Regions from separate parts of the Lacticaseibacillus camelliae DSM 22697 genome, predicted to be linked through region 1. Evidence: predicted binding sites of a transcription regulator. Region 1 holds the regulator's gene; each other region holds the start of a gene.
The links. Region 1 encodes LexA, which represses DNA repair genes until DNA is damaged. Its sites were predicted from a motif close to CNAACANNTGTTNG; they were not measured.
Positions count from the first base shown of each region.

Region 2: the regulator LexA is predicted to act here: its motif matches at 2,096-2,109, upstream of parE (DNA topoisomerase IV subunit B).
Region 3: the regulator LexA is predicted to act here: its motif matches at 1,593-1,606, upstream of recA (recombinase RecA).

Region 1 is NZ_AYZJ01000085.1:35,500-39,587, reverse strand. It holds gene FC75_RS11375 (hypothetical protein) at 1-187, shown strand, start outside; gene FC75_RS11370 (hypothetical protein) at 255-725, opposite strand; gene FC75_RS11365 (AI-2E family transporter) at 722-1,900, opposite strand; gene FC75_RS11360 (hypothetical protein) at 2,120-2,311, shown strand; gene lexA (transcriptional repressor LexA) at 2,434-3,060, shown strand; gene FC75_RS11350 (hypothetical protein) at 3,108-3,584, opposite strand; gene FC75_RS11345 (AEC family transporter) at 3,592-4,088, opposite strand, start outside.
Region 2 is NZ_AYZJ01000007.1:688-4,775, forward strand. It holds gene FC75_RS00850 (D-serine ammonia-lyase) at 1-657, shown strand, start outside; gene plsY (glycerol-3-phosphate 1-O-acyltransferase PlsY) at 790-1,422, opposite strand; gene FC75_RS00860 (GNAT family N-acetyltransferase) at 1,419-2,009, opposite strand; gene parE (DNA topoisomerase IV subunit B) at 2,279-4,088, shown strand, end outside.
Region 3 is NZ_AYZJ01000008.1:17,085-21,172, reverse strand. It holds gene FC75_RS01030 (diacylglycerol/lipid kinase family protein) at 1-540, shown strand, start outside; gene FC75_RS01025 (magnesium transporter CorA family protein) at 594-1,484, opposite strand; gene recA (recombinase RecA) at 1,679-2,770, shown strand; gene phnE (phosphonate ABC transporter, permease protein PhnE) at 2,821-3,624, opposite strand; gene phnE (phosphonate ABC transporter, permease protein PhnE) at 3,621-4,088, opposite strand, start outside.

The sequences.
Region 1 (4,088 bases):
GGCCCTGCTATACGTGTACCTGATCGGCCTTGTGGTGATGTGGCAGGTCATTGTGGCGGTGGTGCTGGTGATTGCCGCACTGGCCGGCTTGTTTGCGCTGCGCAAGCCGAATCGGGCTGCTGACCGCGGGCCAATGCCCCCGGATTACTTTGGTGAAGAGGAACATGATCAAAGCAAGAGCAAGTAAGCGCGCTTTGGTCCACGCAAAAACCGTCTGGCAGATGCCAGGCGGTTTTTCAGTAATCGAACTTGGGTTACTGGACCTGCTGGATGCGGATCTCAATGTTTTGCGGCACGCGCGGGCGCAGAATGCTAATCAGCGATTGCAAATCGCTGCGGAACGTTAGCCGCACGAAGCGGCGAGCAGACAGCCCGAACACGGCGACGACCATCGACTGGCCGTTTGGCAGCTGCAGCGGCGTCAGGGTCACCCCGACGAGCCGTGTGTAGGGAATGACCCGCGAGAACAGGCCCACATTGATCAAGCGCGTCGGGGTCAGGCCGGTGCTGCCGGTCATCACGGTCAGGGTCAAGAAGGCGGCCATGAACACGACGTAATACATGTTGCCGACACCGGTGCTGACGAACCAGAAGCCAAAGAAGACCGCCATCACCAGTTGGAAGGTCGAGTATGCGCCGCGCACGTCGATTTTACTTTGCCAAAAAAGGTAATAACCGCCGAGGCAAATCAATGCGGCATCAAGAATAATTAGAAAAGCGTTCATTTTAGATTATCTACTTTCTCCTGCGGTGTCGGTTGCAGGTTATCATTTGAAACATCACTTGGGTAAAGCCCGGAGACCTGCTGGTACCACTTGAACAAGCGTACCACGATGATTTTGATCACTGCAAAGCCCGGAATCCCCAAGATCACCCCAATCAGGCCGAACATGGAGCCTGCGGTCAGCAGGACCACGACAATCGTGATTGGGTGCATCTCTAGTTTACTCCCCATGACAAATGGTGAGATCAATTGTGTCTCGAGTAACCACTCGATGAAGAAGACGACGATCACGGCGATGAACATCTTTGGTCCCTGGATCGCCCCCATGATCAGTGCGGGCACCATCGCGAGTGCGGAACCGAAGTACGGGATCAGGTTTAACGGCGCTGCCAGCATCCCGAAAATCAGGCCGTAGCGCAACCCGATAATCGAGTAGCCGACCATGAAGATGATCCCGACGGCGATGGCGACAGTGAGCTGTCCTTGCACGTACGAGCCGACCTTGACGTTCATTTCGTGCAGCATGTCGCCAAAACTCTTGCGCTGCTTGGTGGGAATTAGATGCAGCACCATCGGCGTGAACTTGTTGCCGTCTTTGAGCATGAAGAACAGGATGATCGGCGCGGTTGCCACGGTGACCACCACGGTGCCGACCGTGGAGATGATCGATGACAGCGACGACAGGGTCCCTGACAGAATCGTTGAGCCGCGCTTGGACACCCAGGTCTGAATCTCGGTGGCGAATTGGCTGAGCTGCTTGTCGCTAAAAATATTCTGCTGGTTGTTTAGCGCGGTGACCCATTTGACGAGGTCGTCCCAGTAAGTCGGGGTGGCATTGATAAAACTGCGCAACTGGCTTTCAATCGGTGGCACCACCCGGGTGATGGCCAGAACAATCAGGCCAATCAGGAGCAGGAACACCAAGGCGATGGCGAGGAGTCGCTTTAACCCGTGGTGCTGCAGCCAGTTGACGACAGGGTTCAGCATGTAGAAGAGAATGCCAGCAAGAATGAAGGGTGGGGCGACAATGCTGAGAAAACTCAGCACCGGCTGGAACACCCACGCAATTTTCGTGAAGATAAAAATCGCCAGCAGGCCAAGCACCAGGTCAACTAGGATCACGGCAAACTTGTTGTTCAAAAACCGCTGGTAAAATTGTGAGCGTTTTGTTTGCATGCGCGCACCCCTTTAATTTGTCTACTCCCTCTATGATACCTAATCCACGGGGTGAAAGCGAATCCGGCGCAAGGCTGATTTGTTTGTGAATTGTAAAGGCCATCAACCAGGAATGCCGACCTAATCGGGTCGTTTGTAAACGAACTATATACAGAACCTTTACAAAAAACGAGAATTGGGTATAATTAAAACCATCAAAACGAAGAGAGGGGGCGCACAATGGGCATGACAATCTTGAAGTGGACACTGCGGGTGTTGGTCGCAGTGACCGTCGTCCTGTTGGTCATCAATACCGTCTTCGGCATTGGACTGATCGTGGTCGACATGGTGTTCGGCGGCGTCTACCTGATGCAGCGCAATAAGTGCGATCGCCGGCAGCTGCACCGGCTGGACCTCATGCACCGATTCTAATCATCATCCAAGAGACTGCTGAGGCAGTCTTTTTGTTTGGGCCCGGCGAGCAGTGCTTTTACTTGCAAACAAGCGTTCCCACTGGTATGATAAAGAAAACTAGAGAGCGGAGGCGGACGGCCATGCCATCCCAAGCAAGTCAGAAACGTTGGAAGCAGATCCTACACACCATTCATGATTCGATTCAAACAAACGGGTTTCCGCCGACAGTGCGGGAAATCGGTAAGAGCGTGGGGCTGAGTTCCAGTTCCACGGTGGCGGCGTACCTTGATCGACTCCTGGCGGAAGGCTATATTGCCAAGGACCCGGCCAAGCCGCGCACACTGATGCTCACCAAGGCGGGGCTGTCATACATCGGCATCGCCGAGGAAGGCATTCCCATTGTCGGCACGGTTGCCGCCGGGGTGCCGATCACCGCAATTGAAAATATCGACGGGTACTTCCCAATTCCGGATGACCTGGAGTACATTGCGGATGATCTCTTCATCCTCGAAGTGTCAGGTTCGTCCATGATCAAGATCGGCATTCTGGATGGGGATAAGCTGATCATCAAGAAGCAGGAAACTGCTGAGAACGGTCAGATTGTCGTCGCGATGACGCAGGACGATGAGGCCACAGTCAAGCGCTTTTACCGCGAAAACGGCGGCGTGCGGTTGCACCCTGAAAATGATTCCATGTCGGACATGTACTTCGACGACGTCTCGATCCTTGGCATCGTGGTGGGGCTTTACCGCAGCGAAGTGAAATAGGTTAAACGCCAAAGCGGCGCGACCAGTCTTCTGGTTGCGCCGCTTTGTTAATGCTTGATGGTACTAAGGTCGTCGTGCTTAACGCGCTGAAATTCGGGCCCGGTTGGGAGTTGCCTGATAGTCGTGGCGCTGAGTTTTTGAAACTCCCAGGTGCCAGTCGGTGAGTTGGGCTGCGCACGGCCGGTGAACGTATAGGTGTGCTTGCCGAGCGCCAGGCGGGCCGCAAACACGCCGGCATCAGTCGTCACGTAGCCGGCCTGAGCTGTTGAGTAGCGCTGTACGTCCACAAAGTAACCATCCGTCGAGGCTGTGATCTGCAGGACCTGGTTGGAATCAGTGGTATTGATCCAGTAATGGCCGATCAGATCATCGATGCCCGCATTGGTGTTAGGGCGCTTTTGGGGGACGGCTTTCTTGCTGACCTTAACGGCGCTGCTGGTGCTGGCCGATGAGGCCTTTTTTTGACCGCTGCACCCAGCCAAGAGCAGTAGCAGGGTGGTGCTAAGCATGAGCTTTTTCAACATGGCTACCTCACAGGTGTTGCACAAGCGTCATCACAATTGGGATCACAATGATGGCAAACATTGTGGTGGCTGAAACGGTGATCGCGGCATTTTTCGAGTCTGCGCCGTACAGCTTGGCCACCACTGGCGCGTTCGTCATGACCGGCATACAGGACTGCAGGATGAAGACTTGCTTCATCAGCAGTGGGACCGGGGCGGCGACGACCAGGGCGTACATAATGAGTGGCGCAAAGACGAAGCGACCGGAGAAGACACCAAGCATCTCCCGGTCGAAGCGGATGTTCTTGATGCCGGCTTGGTACATGGCGATGCCGATGAAGAACATGGACCCCGGAATGGTCAGATCCCCGACGTAGCCCAGCGTCGCCATGAGAAAGCTGGGCAGCTGGACGTGGAGCAGGACGAGCACCACGCCGAGCATGAACCCGAGCAGCGGCGGGGAGAAGATTTTGCCGAGGGTCTGCTTGAGGTCAAAGTGGGCCGCCTGCGGACCATCGCGCTGGA
Region 2 (4,088 bases), on a different contig from region 1:
GCGCTTGCGGCCAAAGATCCTTCTGTTTTCTTCATCGATGATGAAGGCAGCAAGGACCTGTTCCTGGGTTACGGGGTGGCCGCCATTCGCCTGCAAAAGCAGCTGCGGGACCAAAACATTCAGGTAGATGAAGACCACCCGCTGTTTGTTTACCTGCCAGCAGGGGTCGGCGGCTCTCCTAGCGGCACGACCTTTGGGCTCAAGCAGATCTTGGGCAAGAATGTCCACGCGATTTTTGCGGAGCCGACGCACGTGCCATCCGTGTTGCTGGGGATGGCAACCGGTATGAACAACGGCATTTCCGTTTACGACATCGGGCTGGACGGGCTGACTGAAGCTGACGGGCTTGCCGTTGGCCGACCATCGCGGCTGGCCGGCCGCGTGATGAAGACGCTGCTCTTGGGCATCACAACGTTTGACGATGAGCAGGTGATGGCCTACACCGCAGAAATGATGGATACCGAAGACATCAAGCTGGAGCCTTCTGCCATCGCCGGCTTTGCCGCCATGGCGGCCAGCCAGCAGTACCTCAGCAAGCACTTCAACATGCCAAACGCGACCCACATTGTCTGGGCCACCGGTGGCATGCTCGTGCCGGAATCCGAACACGCGCGCAACTACAAGATTGGCGAGGCACTGCTGAAGCAAAGCAAGTAATTTGGTGCGGGAACGGCGTTGAGGACGCAAACAGAGACCGCGTATGCAGCGAGTCGTGGAACTTTTGTGCTCCGGATCCTTTTTAACGGTCAGAAAAAATGCCAGGGCGGTCAGGCCTTGGCGTTTTGCGTTCTATTTGGATTTGTGCTTAGCCTTGCGCTTGCGCAGGTACTGGCCGAGCCCGAACGGCACCATGTTTTCCGTGCCGTTTTTGATGCGGGCAAAGTTGGCGCGGTGGCGGACCATGATCAGGATCCAGATCAGCGCGGCCACCGCCGTCAGGATCCAATCATGCATGAACAGCGTCGCGATCGTGATCAGGAACATGCCCAGCGTTGAGGCCACCGAGACCATGCTGGAAAGCAGCACCAGGCTGATGAAGACGATGCAGCAGAAGACGAAAAACGGTGGGTTGTACGCCAGCGCGATGCCGGCAGACGTGGCGACTGCCTTGCCGCCCTTGAAGCCGATGAAAATCGAGCAGGTGTGACCGAACACGGCGGCCAGGCCGACCAACAGCACCAGCCAGTGGGGATGCAGGCCGAACAACATCGGCAGGCTGGCCCCGAGCGTCCCTTTCAGGATGTCCATCACCAGGACGATGGTGCCGCCGACCGGGCCAAGCACGCGGTAAGCGTTCGTCGTGCCGATATTGTGGGAACCAGCGGTCCGAATGTCCTGGTGAAAAAAGGCGCGTCCGACCCACACCCCGCTGGGGATGGAGCCAATCAGGTAGGCCAGAATGAAGCATAAGGCGAGAATCATGACTGAGTTCCTTTCTTGGCAAATGATTTGGCAGTCAGGCACATGGTGAAAGTGGTGTGCGGCTGGCCGTCGAGCATGAGATCATTTTCGATGGCACCAGTTTGCCTGAAGCCCACTTTGCGGTAGACGTGCTGCGCCCGCGGATTGAAGTCGAACACATCGAGGGTGAGCGCGGCTAGGTGTAAGTAGTTGAAGGCATGGGCCGCCATTAGGGTTAGTGCGCTGGTGCCGATGCCACGTTCGGTGGCATCGTCGGCAATCAGAACGCGCAGGTTGCAGGTGTTGTGCTCGGCGTCGTACTCGTTCAGGACGACCTCGCCGAACAGCTGCCCGCTGACTGCGATGGCCAAGTCCAGCCGGTCCGGTTGCTGATTGCGCGTCTGGTACCAGTTGATGATCTTGGCCGTTTCCTGTTGGTCAGCCGGAAAGCGGTCGTTGGCACCCGGCGTTTTGGTCAGTGCACCAGTGTATAGATTCACCTGCGGCAGCGCCAAGATCGCGAGCATCCGCGGAATGTCTGCGGCGCGAAACGGGCGCAGAGTCACCGGCTCCTGAGTGAGCGTGGGTTTAGTGAGAAAATCTGGCATGGGGACCACCTTTGATGGAGAAATATCAGTGTTTCCAGTTTACCATTTTTTGACGGCAAGGCGAATCTTGCGTAAAATAGGTTATTTGAACAAGCATTCGCTGCTTGCGGTTTAGCAGCGAGTTTTCGCGAAATCAATCACCGGATAAGTGACGGGCAGACCAGCCCTCGAGCTCCGGCCGCTTGGGTGAGCGCCTTGGAAAAATAGCTTTCATCTGAGCCTGCGTCTGGTGTATTGTAATTGAAGTTGCACGAAAAGAGGAGCATTTAATGGCAAAAGCAAGAGAAGCATACACCGATTCATCGATCCAGGTCTTGCATGGCCTGGAAGCCGTGCGGAAACGGCCGGGGATGTATATTGGCTCAACCGATGCCCGTGGCTTGCACCATCTGGTTTACGAAATTGTCGACAACTCGGTCGACGAGGCCCTCGCTGGGTATGGGGACACCATTGCCACGACGATTCACGAGGATAACTCGATCACGGTCAAGGACCACGGGCGCGGCATGCCAACGGGGATGCACGCGTCGGGCAAGCCGACCATCGAGGTCATTTTGACGGTGCTGCACGCCGGCGGGAAGTTCGACCAGAATTCCTACAAGACCTCCGGTGGCCTGCACGGGGTCGGCTCCTCGGTCGTCAACGCCTTGAGCGAGTCGCTGACTGTGCGCGTTGTCCGGGACAAGCAGGGGTTTGAGGAGCACTTCATCAACGGTGGCCATCCCGATGGCGGTCTGCAGAAACTGGGTAAGGTCAACGAGCCCAACGGGACGACCATCACGTTCAAGCCGGATCCGACGATTTTTCAGACCACGACCTACAACTTCGACACGCTGTCCGAGCGGCTGCGCGAGTCGGCCTTTTTGATGAAAAACATCGTGTTCACCCTGACCGACGAACGCACCGGCCGTGCCGAGACGTACCACTATCCGGACGGCTTGGTCAGCTTCGTCAAGTACCTGAACGAGGACCGCGACACGGTCAGCCCGGTCTTTAACTACGAAGGCGAAAAGGACGGCATCATTGTTGATTTTGCCGGCCAGTACAACGACGGCTACTCCGAAAACACGATCAGCTTCGTCAACAACGTGCGCACTGGCGACGGCGGCACGCATGAAGTCGGCATGCGCACGGCGTTGACCCGCGCGTTCAACGATTTTGCGCGCAAAGTCAACCTGCTGAAGGACAAGGACAAGAACCTGGAAGGCTCCGACGTCCGCGAAGGGCTGGCCGCTGTGCTGTCCGTGCGCATCCCCGAGGAGATTCTGCAGTTTGAGGGGCAGACCAAGGGCAAGCTGGGCACCCCGCAGGCGCGCGCGGCCGTCGACTCGGTGATTTACGAGAAAATGAGCTTCTGGCTCATGGAAGGCGGCGATGACGCGCAGGAGCTGGTCAGAAAAGCCTTGCGTGCGCGTGAGGCCCGCGAGGCCGCGCGCAAGGCCCGGGATGACTCCCGCACCGGTAAGCGCAAGAAGAAGGATCAGGGGCTGCTTTCAGGCAAGCTGACCCCTGCCCAAAGCAAGGACGCCAGCAAGAACGAGCTGTACCTGGTCGAAGGGGATTCGGCGGGCGGCTCGGCCAAGCAGGGCCGCGACCGCAAGTTCCAGGCCATCCTGCCGCTGCGAGGCAAGGTCTTGAACACGCAGAAGGCCAAGCTCCAGGACATCGTCAAGAACGAAGAAATCAACACGATGATCTACACCATCGGTGCTGGCGTCGGTGCGGAGTTTGACGTCAAGCAGGCCAACTACGACAAGGTCATCATCATGACTGATGCCGATACCGACGGGGCCCACATTCAGATCCTGCTGCTGACCTTTTTCTACCGCTACATGCGCCCGCTGATGGATGCCGGGCGGGTCTACATCGCGCTGCCGCCGCTTTACCGCTTGCAAAAAGGCAAAGGGGCGAACGTGAAAATTGCCTACGCCTGGACCGATGAGGAGCTGGAAAAGGAAACCAAGAAAATGGGTAAAGGCTACGTCCTGACCCGGTTCAAAGGATTAGGCGAAATGAACGCCGACCAGCTTTGGGAAACGACCATGAATCCGGACACGCGGACCCTGATCCGGGTGCACG
Region 3 (4,088 bases), on a different contig from region 1:
AAGGCCGAGACTGAAGAGTTCGGCACACTGTACTTCCTCAATAACTTTGGTATCGGGGTCGACGCGCGCATCGTTTATGACACCAACCATTCGCGGGCAAAGGCGCTGCTCAACAGCGTTCACTTGGGCCAGCTTTCTTACACGGCAAACATTTTAAAGGCGGTCTCAACCCAGCACGCGTTTAAAGCCACTGTTGGCGAACAGAAAAGCGTCGTGATTCCCAACGCGTTTTTGTGCGTGTTCACCAACCACCCGTTCCTTGGGGGCGGTCTCCGGTTATTTCCGGACGCGGCGCAGGACTGGCACCAGCTTAGTTTTGTTCTAGTGCGTAAGGAGAAGTGGCGGATTCTGATTCAGGTTTTGGGCAAAATTCTCAGTGGCCAGTCGGTGCACCCCAAGCTGGCGCACCTCAAGGGTCAGCGGTTCCGGTTTGAAACCATGGCGCACGAGCACATTCAGCTGGATGGCGAGGAATACAACGCACCGGTGCACGGCGTATTGAGCCAAACTGATCAGATGATGTTGCTGCCGGCCAAGTAGTGGCAAAAAGAGCTCGTTTTCCAAAATTGGGAAGCGAGCTCTCTTCATGTTGGTCACCGGTTGACGTAGTGGTTCATCCACACGGCAAAAATCAGGGCTAACAAAAGCGACAAGGCAATCGTGATCAGCCAGCCCCCTGGTGTGTGCTCGAACGGCAAGGGCACATTTTGCCCGAAAAAGCCTGAAACGATGGTCGGTGCGGTGAGGACGATCGACCAGATGGTGAGGAATTTCATGGTGTCGTTTAGATTGTTGTTGAGGATGTTGTTGTACGTGCCTTCCAACTGGGCCAAATTTTGACTGCCCAGGCTGGTCATGTCGACCAACTGCCGCGCTTCGATCAGCACGTCTTCAAGACGCTCTTTTTCCCGCGCGGAGAAACCGTGGTAAACAGATAGGCCCTTGAGCTGTTCAAGCACGCTCTGGTTTTGACGGGCGGCGTTACCCAGGTATAGTGCGTTGGTCTCCAGATCAGACAGTTCCAGTAGGCGCTTGCGAGTGGTTTTTTCCCGCAGGGTCTGCGCGATTTGATGGCGCTCGGTGTCGGCTTTTTCCATCAGGGGCATAAACCGCTGGGTGATCAGGTAGAGGCTTTCCAACAAGAACTGGTAAGCCGTCAAAGTGTGCGGGGCGTCAAACCGCTTGGTGAATTCCTCAATCAGGCTAGCGGCGTCGGCGTGGCCAAACGTTAAGAGGTCGCGATCCTTGATCACGAAGGTCATCTGGTGGGTTTCCGCCTGAGCGGCATCACCATCGGCGTCGGGGATGTTAAATACCAGCAGGAAGGTTTCTGCCAGACTGTCGTACTCGACATGGGCGCGCTCGTGGCGGTCGATCGCGTAACCCGTCTGCTCCGTGGAAAGCGCGTACTGCTGGGTGGCTGCTTGCACTGCCGCGGTGTCGTCTAAGTTGATGTGGTGCCAGGTCCAGCGCGCTTCTGCCATGGTGTGCCTCCAATCGCTAATGCTCTTATCATACAGCAACGGCGGCTTGCCGTCACCGTGGGGAAAAGCGCGGGTTTCGCGAAATAAATTAACGGTCAGGGTTGGCACCGAACGTATGTTTTGGTGTATACTTAAGCTACGAAAAAGAGAGGACGTATACTATGGTTAAGAAATCTGCGAATGGGCAACCGTCAATGGACAGTGGCGCCCGCGAACAGGCGCTGGATGCGGCGCTGAAGAAGATCAAAAAACAGTTTGGCGACGGCGCGGTCATGAAGATGGGTGACAAGTCCTTGACCAACGTGTCGGTCATCTCCACGGGGATCCTGTCCTTGGACCTAGCGCTCGGGGTCGGCGGCTTTCCCAAGGGTCGCGTGATTGAAATCTACGGGCCTGAAAGTTCAGGGAAAACCACGATCGCGCTGCAGGCCGTTGCCAGTGTGCAAAAGAACGGCGGGACTGCCGCATACATCGATGCTGAAAACGCGATGGATCCGAAGTATGCCGAGGCGCTGGGCGTCAATATCGACGACTTGCTGTTGTCTCAGCCGGATACCGGTGAGCAAGGCCTGGAAATTGCCGATGCGCTGGTGCAATCCGGTGCGGTCAACATTGTCGTTATCGACTCAGTCGCGGCCCTAGTGCCGCAAGCCGAAATTGAGGGCGAGATTGGGGACTCCCATGTGGGTCTGCAGGCCCGAATGATGTCGCAGGCGCTGCGTAAGCTGACCTCGACGATTTTCAAGACGCAAACTATTGTGATCTTCATCAATCAGCTGCGTGAGAAAATCGGTGTCATGTTCGGCAACCCTGAGACCACGCCAGGCGGCCGCGCGCTGAAGTTCTACGCGACCATTCGGCTGGAGGTCCGGCGCGCACAGCAGGTCAAGAACGGGACTGATGTGGTCGGCAACATCGTCAAAATCAAGGTCACCAAGAACAAGGTGGCACCGCCGTTCAAGACCGTTGAAACCACCATGAGCTACGGCCACGGGATCTCGCCCGAGGCCGACATGCTGAACTTGGGTGTGGATCACGACATTGTGGAAAAGGCGGGTTCTTGGTACTCGTACAATGGTGAGCGCATTGGGCAGGGTGCCGATAACGCGACGAACTACCTGATCGCGCATCCCGATGTGACCGAGACGCTCCGCAAGCAGTTGCAGGAGACGCTGTTTGGCAACGGTGATGACGATAAAGATGAGAAGGACGATAAGGACAAGCCTGCTGCCAAAGCCAAGGATGATCCCACGACCTTAGACATCGATACGTCGGACGACAAGTAAGCCATGAAAAAAGCGTTGCGAAATTTTTTCGCAACGCTTTTTGTCTGCGCTCAGATCAGGCGCTTACGCAGGGAACCGGAGATGAAGTCCGTCAGCGTGACCAGGATGATGATCCCGTAAAGGATGATGCCGACACGGCTCCAGGAACGCGTCTGGATGGCAAAAATCAGTGGGGTGCCGACCCCGCCGGCGCCCACCATCCCCAGGATCGAGGCGGACCGGATGGCCAGCTCGAAGCGATACAGCGTGTTGGAAACGAACTCCGGCATGAGCTGCGGCAGGCTGGCAATCAGGGTGACCTCCAGCCGCGTGCCGCCGGCGGCGGTGACGGCCTCCCCGGCCCCGCCGTCCATATTTTCAATGGCTTCAGAGAATAGCTTGGCCAGCATGCCGACCGAGTGGAACCCCACGGCCAGGACCCCGGCGAAGGAGCCAGGGCCCACCGCCTTGATAAACATCAAGGCGAGGACGATTTCAGGAAAGGTCCGGATCGCGGTCAGGACGAATTTGCCGGACCGGGTGGTCAGCCAGAACTTATTTTTAGTGTTGGCGGCCCAGAAGGCAAAGGGCAGGGAGATGATCGCGGAAATGAAGGTCCCGAGGAAGGCGATACCCAGCGTTTGCAGCAGGGTGGTGGTCAGGTCCTCGCCGTCGCCTGTCCAGACGTAGCTGAAATCCGGGTGGGCCAGACCATGCGCAATCGACTTGGTCACCATCCAGGCGTTTTGCTTGATGGCAAAGCTTGGCATGCCGGTGAACGACCAGATGATGATGGCCAGCGTCAGTACCGTGAAGAAAATGTGGCGGTAGCGGTGCGTGAGCGGGGCTTTTGGCAGTACGGATGAGTTGGTCATAGCAGTGCCTCCCTTGCTTTACCAGAGACGTAATCGATGACCAGCACGACCGCGAAGATGACGAGCACAATCAGCCCGACGCGGTCGTAGCGGAACATGGACAGGGCCTGCTGGAGATAGATGCCGATCCCGCCGGCGCCCATGTAGCCCAGCACGGTTGACGCGCGCACATTGATTTCAAACGCGTAAAGGACGTAGCTGATAAAGTAGTTCGCAATTTGCGGGACCACCGCAAAGCGAATGATCTCGATCTTGCCGGCCCCTGCCGCGCGCAGCGCCTCAAGCGGGCCAGGGTCGATGGTTTCAATGGCTTCGTAAAAGAGTTTGCCAACCATCCCAAAGGTGAAGATGGCGAGGGCAAAGATCCCGGCGATTGGTCCGATACCGACAACCGCGACGAACAAGGCCGCCAGCATCAGGTCCGGAATGGTCCGGACAATGTTCAGAATGAAGCGGAACAGGCC